DNA from 2 places in the Peribacillus sp. NPDC097675 genome. Region 2 is predicted to be linked to the other one. Evidence: riboswitches for the same ligand, from Rfam matches in the RefSeq annotation. Region 2 holds a riboswitch; the other holds the start of a gene.
The links. A riboswitch is a leader RNA that binds a small molecule or an ion and turns the genes downstream of it on or off. The one in region 2 is predicted to bind cyclic di-AMP.
Positions count from the first base shown of each region.

Region 1: linked by a shared signal. The riboswitch ahead of ACQKL5_RS13910 (TrkH family potassium uptake protein) and the one ahead of ACQKL5_RS20790 (cation:dicarboxylate symporter family transporter) in region 2 are both predicted to bind cyclic di-AMP.

Region 1 covers NZ_JBNNSK010000008.1:219,069-222,490, reverse strand. Annotated here, with positions in the region: gene ACQKL5_RS13915 (PadR family transcriptional regulator) at 1-205, shown strand, start outside; gene ACQKL5_RS13910 (TrkH family potassium uptake protein) at 353-1,675, opposite strand; cyclic di-AMP (ydaO/yuaA leader) riboswitch at 1,806-1,955, opposite strand; gene ACQKL5_RS13905 (hypothetical protein) at 2,577-2,840, shown strand; gene ACQKL5_RS13900 (hypothetical protein) at 2,970-3,422, shown strand, end outside.
Region 2 covers NZ_JBNNSK010000021.1:3,811-7,232, forward strand. Annotated here, with positions in the region: gene ACQKL5_RS20785 (efflux RND transporter periplasmic adaptor subunit) at 1-700, shown strand, start outside; cyclic di-AMP (ydaO/yuaA leader) riboswitch at 875-1,022, shown strand; gene ACQKL5_RS20790 (cation:dicarboxylate symporter family transporter) at 1,196-2,458, shown strand; gene ACQKL5_RS20795 (hypothetical protein) at 2,726-3,422, shown strand, end outside.

The sequences.
Region 1 (3,422 bases), on a different contig from region 2:
AGTCGAAATCCTGAAAAACAACAAAAAGAAGCTAATTGCAAAGTGGGAGCTAATTGCGGATTTCGAAAAACAGATGAAGATGAAAAAAGATCAAGATAAAGATAAGCTTGTGGACTATTTAGGTGAATACTTTTCTTCCAGAACAGATCACACCATATCCTGGCTTGAGGAGTTAATCGGACGGATTCAACAAGGGGAAATTTAAAGAATACATTCAATAAAAAACTGCACGCTCCATTGTTAGGTGTCTCTAACAATGAGCGTGCAGTTTTTTTATGTGTACCATCGCGGCATTTCTCACATTCGTGACTTCAAGGAAGAAATACCCTTTCTTTCAATAAGTAAATTCCCTTTAACCTGTTAAGATATCTTCGCTTGGATATCTGATTATTTCTTGGTTAGGTTTTGCTAGAGAAAAGGCTAATGTTAAAGGACCTAATTTGCCTAGAAACATGATAAATACGATGATGATTTTACCTAAATCCGAAAGGTCTGCAGTGATTCCCATAGACAAACCCACTGTTCCAAAAGCTGAAATCACTTCAAATAATATTTTTAGAAACGGCTCTGGCTCTGTAATATTTAAAATGAATGTACTTAAGAAAATAAATAAAATACTTATTGTAGTTATAGCAAGGGACCGGACAATTACGGTTTCCTTTATTGCCCTATTTCCTATGGTGATCTGCCTTTTGTCACTCAAAAAGGTTAAGACTGACAAAATAATCACCAAAAACGTTGTAAGCTTGATTCCCCCACCCGTTGAGGCGCTCCCAGCCCCGACGAACATTAATAGCAACATGAATGTAATCGTTGCTTCATGTAAATTGCCAATATCGAGGGTATTGAATCCAGCCGTTCGCGTAGTTACTGCTTGGAAGTACGATGCCCAAAGCTTGTCACCTAATGAAGACATTGTCCCGAACGTATTAGGATTATGGTATTCCATAGAGAAAACGACAAGCATAGCCAAAACATTCAGAACAAAAGTACCAACCAGCATCAGTTTTGAGTGGAGACTTAATTTCTTGAAGCTACGTTTATCCCAGATATCGTATAAAACAGTAAAACCTATTCCCCCTAGGATAAACAGAAACGATATCGCAAGGTTTACTATTGGATCACCTACGTACCCCATCAAGTTGTCAGACCATATAGAGAATCCGGCATTATTAAAAGCGGATATGGAGTGGAAAAAGCTATAATACATCCCTTTTCCCCATCCGTACTCCGGAACCCACCTTATAGCCAAGATCAACATGGCAATGATTTCAATAGTAAAGGAGTATAAAAATAGATTTTTAACTAATTTGATGACCCCTCCTAGAGCCGTCTGATTTAAAGCCTGTTGAATAATTAACCTTCCTTTAAACCCTATCTTCTTTCCTAACACCATGAAAATAAGCACGGCAAAAGACATAATTCCCAGGCCACCAACTTGTATAAGCATGAGAATCACTAATTGTCCGAAAGTGGTATAAGCCGTACCCGTATCCACTACAGCAAGACCTGTCACAGTCATAGCGGATGTTGAAGTGAAAAGGGCATCCGTCCAACTAACAAAGGTGGTTGTTGAAAAAGGCAATTTCAACAGAATTGTACCTAAAATGATAAAAAATAAAAATACAAGTACAAGTAGTTGAGAAGGATTGAACTGACGATATTTTAATTTCATACGAAACCCTTTCTCCTTTTAACGTCTCTATTAATCTTAATTTTTTTAAAAAGAAAATGACTAAAAAGCCAAACAAAAAAAGACCAAAAAGGGATGCCCCCCGTGGTCTACTGCATGATCACAAGTTTCACCATCCTCTCCTTAACGCTTACGAAGTTAGCTGTCGGATTCGGGTCAAGAAGTAACCCTACCTTCAAATGAAGGATTCACCCCAAGTAGCAAAAATTGGCTGCTACAAAATTGGTTTCCCCGTTCCATACGGATTCAGCGATCAAGATGATTGATTAATTTACAGCTATGTTACTCCTGTTTTTTGATGATGTAAACACTTTTATTGGATAGTTTTTCCTTAGGGTATATATGCATGATTCTTCGCACATCTCTATCCTTGATTTTAATGATTTTTTCTCTTTTTATCGTTTTAAAAAGAAAAAGTCATGACGGATTTTCTGCTTCTTTTTGTGTCACAAAAACTTCTGGATCCGAAAAGTAAACAACATAAAAATCCTATCAAAGAAGGCAAGACAAATGAAGAAACGGTTTTATTTTTTCCTTTTCACTCTTCCGAATAAACCTATTGCGACAGCTGTGCCAATGGCGACGGCAAACCAAGTAACTAAGCTCAATACATTCCCCTCCTATTTAAAGGTAATGGTACCTAATAGCTGGCATGGCACGATCATGATTTATATAAAAACCACTGAATGCACTCACCTATCTCTTCTCTTTTTTAACACAATCGATTCCCCTCTCCTTCTACCCTATTCCTTTCTAAAATTATTTTTTCAGACATGCTACTTTTTCCGTCTTAAGGTTTATATAGACAGTGAAGATTGTTCCGTTCGATACACACAACTTGAATCCTCGAAAGGTTCAGTCCAAACATACGGGAGGGATGATAATGGAATTGGAAACGTTACTAGATCAGGAATATAGCTCGGGGTTCAATCCTGATTTGGCCGAAACGATTGGCTTATCAAAGGCAGTGATGTTGGCACACCTCCACACCTTGATTGAGACATGCGGAGTGGAACGGGACGGGAGGGATTGGATCGTCCATACCTATCGCTACCGTTCTGGTCAGAGGCCACCATCAAGCGGACCATTCTCAGTCTTGAAAAAGACGGCTGCCTCGTTTCGGAAAATTACAACCCATCGAAGATGAACAAAACGAAATGGTACAGCATCTGTTATGAACAGTATATTGTCATGCGTGAAGATGAAGAAGCATTTTGGATGAATTACTAAACCCTGCCCTACTGATGAAGGCAGCCACAAAAGGAGACGAAACCGTATGATTTATGAAGAAACGTACCACTATTTATTGAAACATGTATCTTCCACAGAATTTGATACGTGTTTGTACTCCTTGCTGCATAGTGATTGGGATGGGGTCATTCAAAGTCCGCTTCATATGATGGCAAATGGCGTGGGCACTTCGGAAAAATACATGAAACAGATCGTCAGGAATTTCACATCGCCAAAAGGAGAGCTCCCCCAGATATTCGTGCCCGTACAACAAGATGGTGAGATGTTGTATAAGTTCAACCTTGGTCCAACAAGTAACCTGGGCTTTAATAGGAAAACCGACCGCTATTGCAAGAAATATTGCTTCTTTTACCGTGATGCATTCAAAGGGTTGACGATTTCGGCCAAACGTCTGTTGCTGATGGGCGCTTATCGGATGTCGGTCTCGAAGTCGGAAGAGGTGATATTCGATTATCAGGAAATCGTCTCGGAACCCAAT
Region 2 (3,422 bases):
CATGCTAGATGCTCAATTAAGTTCTATTGAGGTACAAACGAATGCTGTCGAGACGACAAGTCAGGCGGACGGTACAGTGAAAAACATCAATAAGAATTTGTCGAACCCGATTATTTCAATCGCTTCTTCAGAAATGGCTATTGAAGGAACCTTTACTGAAGAACAGTTAAAGAAGGCAACGGTGGGAATGGAGTTAAAGGCAATTTCTCCTGATTTGAATAAGAATTTGGCTGGAACAATAAGTCGTATACATTCTTATCCAAAAGAGGAGCCCAATCTTAATGAAGAAAATAGATATCCATTCCAGGCGAATATCGTGAAAGATCCGGAAGTGACTGAACCGTTATTAGCCGGTTCAAAGGTTGACCTTACGGTGATAACGAATGTGAAGGCGGGAGTGCCGGTCGTACCCACAATAGCGGTACATGATGGCAAGCAGCCACATGTTTATGCATTAACCAATAAAGGATATGTGAATCGTCAATACCTTACAAAAGGGGCTCAGGCAAAAGGGAAGCAGGAAATCCTTAAAGGTCCAACAGTTGGCGATGTCATTTTGCTAGATCCAAAAAAGGTAGTGAAAAACCACTCGCATTTCATTACACCGCTTCGTATCGAAAAAATAAATTCCGGAACTTTTAAGAAATTATCCACCCGGGAGAAAATTAGATACATTTTACTAGGAATTTTGGAAAAATAATTCATATTGATCTGAAATTAGTTATTAACCTTTTTTGTCCTTAAACTAATTACCTATTTAAACAATAAGTGTAAACTAAAATAGCTCTTAATATTCAGAATTTATCAATGTGTATCAAGGCTTGGATATCAAAATATATTTACAGATTTATATTTTTAGTATAATATTTTAATATAAGTTAGTTCGCTTAATCTTATAAAAAAGAACGGGGGAACCATTTTTGCGGATTAATCCGCTAGGGGTGAATTCAGAGATGAAAGGGCCATTGTGTTTCCGATTCCTAACCCGACAGCTAACCCCGTAAGCGTCTTCGAGGGAACATGTGTGAATAACACGCGAAAAGGGAAAATGACACGTAGTGTGTCTTTTTTTTAAGCGTAAGGATAGAAGTTTTTCAATATACAGAAAAATTTTTTTCTTTTTATTAGTATCTTGTTTCCCTTACCGAGACAAATGTTTTTACATCAAAGACTATATGGAAGGTGAGGAAATTAAATGAAGAAATTCAAAACGAGTTTAGCTACTCAAATTTTTGCTGGCTTAATTCTAGGGATTATCGTAGGTGCTATATTTTATGGAAGCGAGACAGCCCAAGGCTATCTACAACCATTAGGCGATATCTTCTTACGGATGATAAAAATGATCGTCGTTCCAATTATCGTTTCTAGCCTTATTGTTGCAGTTGCAGGTGTGGGCGATTTAAAATCAGTAGGGAAATTAGGTGCGAAGTCACTATCCTACTTTATAGTAGTAACACTAGTTGCAATTGGCGTAGGCTTATTATCAGCTAACATTATTCAGCCTGGTGCAGGCGTGGACATGGGGAATCTAGAACAAACTGATATTTCTACCTATGTTGATACAGCTGAATCTAAGGAACATGAATCTTTTATAGACACAATTGTTCATATTGTACCATCTAATCCGATCAAAGCAATGGTAGAAGGCGATATGCTTGCCATCATCTTCTTCTCAGTCTTGTTTGGACTAAGCATTGCAGCCATCGGTGAAAAGGGAGAACCAGTTTTCCGTTTCTTCCAAGGTGCGGCGGAAGGCATGTTCAACTTAACGAATATGGTTATGAAATTTGCTCCAATCGGGGTGTTTGCACTAATCGGTGTGACAATTTCTAAATTCGGATTATCATCCTTAATTCCATTAGGGAAATTAGCCCTTTCTGTTTACGGGACAATGATTTTCTTCGTGATTGTCATTCTTGGGCTGATTGCAAAATTCGTCGGCTTCAGTATCTTTAAGTTAATTGGGATTTTAAAAGAAGAATTAATTTTAGCATTTTCTACAGCAAGTTCTGAAGCAGTTCTTCCAAGAATCATGGAGAAGATGGAGAAAGCGGGATGTCCTAAGCATATTACATCCTTTGTTATTCCAACGGGTTATTCTTTCAACCTAGATGGTTCTACATTATATCAAGCTTTAGCTGCAATTTTCATTGCTCAAATGTATGGCATAGACCTAAGCGCTTATGAGCAAATTACGCTAATGTTAGTGTTAATGATTACCTCTAAAGGGATTGCCGGTGTACCAGGCGTATCATTCGTCGTGCTTTTAGCGACATTGGGAAGTGTCGGTATCCCAATTGAAGGACTAGCATTCATTGCAGGTATTGACCGTATTCTTGATATGGGTCGTACAGTGGTTAACGTTATCGGTAACTCTCTTGCGGCGATTGTCATTTCTAAGTGGGAAGGTCAATTTAACCCACCAGCAGAAAATGATAAACTCGAACAAGCTTCATAATATGGTTAAAACTCCAGGGTGAAAACACTCTGGAGTTTTTTATTTGCAAAAGGCCATTGAAGTTGGAATAATCATCTTTCATATACTACAATTTGGTTCTTTTATCTCCTGTCTAGTTCCTTTAATGTATAAATACATTGGGAAGTTAATATCTGGCTGTTTTCTTATTATAGAGGGATTTGTAATTCTATATACTATAACCTTCGTGAATAATGAAAAGTTTGATAAAATATAATCAATGATGAAAGGGTCGGGGGGAATGTGAATATGAAAAATGAAGGCAATGACATCTTATATATGCATATGCAGGCTTCCGAACGATTTATCCTTTTTAACGGCCTTACTTTTCGGGAATTTTTTTATTCCCTGCCAAATGGCATGAATTCCATCTTATTATTGAAACATCAATATGATGGTGGGGAGTACAATTTAAATGTCTTGCTTGAGAGCGTGTCATCCGAAAACATGACTAAGCTTTTAAAAGAGGATGTCCGTGCATATGGTGATTTCTGTTGGATTGACTTTGAAGAAGCAGATAGTCTAGAAGAAGTGGATGGAAGGGAATTAGCAGAACTCCTATATCTAGGGCATACCAAAAATCATTTAGATCATCCTCCTTTCTTTCGTAAATTGAATAACCAATTTGTATACTTAGCCCAGGACGATGGATGGTTTAATAAAGTTTACTTTCGTTCGATCTCGACGTACTATAAGATGCTGGGAAACTTGCTTCCTTCAAAACTAGAATCATTGAAGGTGGAAAGATCGTGGTTAGGAATGAGGAAGAAGAAAGATTTGCCGACAATACCTTTAGAAGTTATTTCTTCTCTTGCTCCTATTTTGGCGGAAGGTGTCGTTTTTTCTTTTAGACATGTCAAGTATACAAGGGCAAAAATAGAGATCCCAGCATGGGTTGTGGGAGATTATTTGAACATGGATGAGATGCATGATGATTTTATAGGAA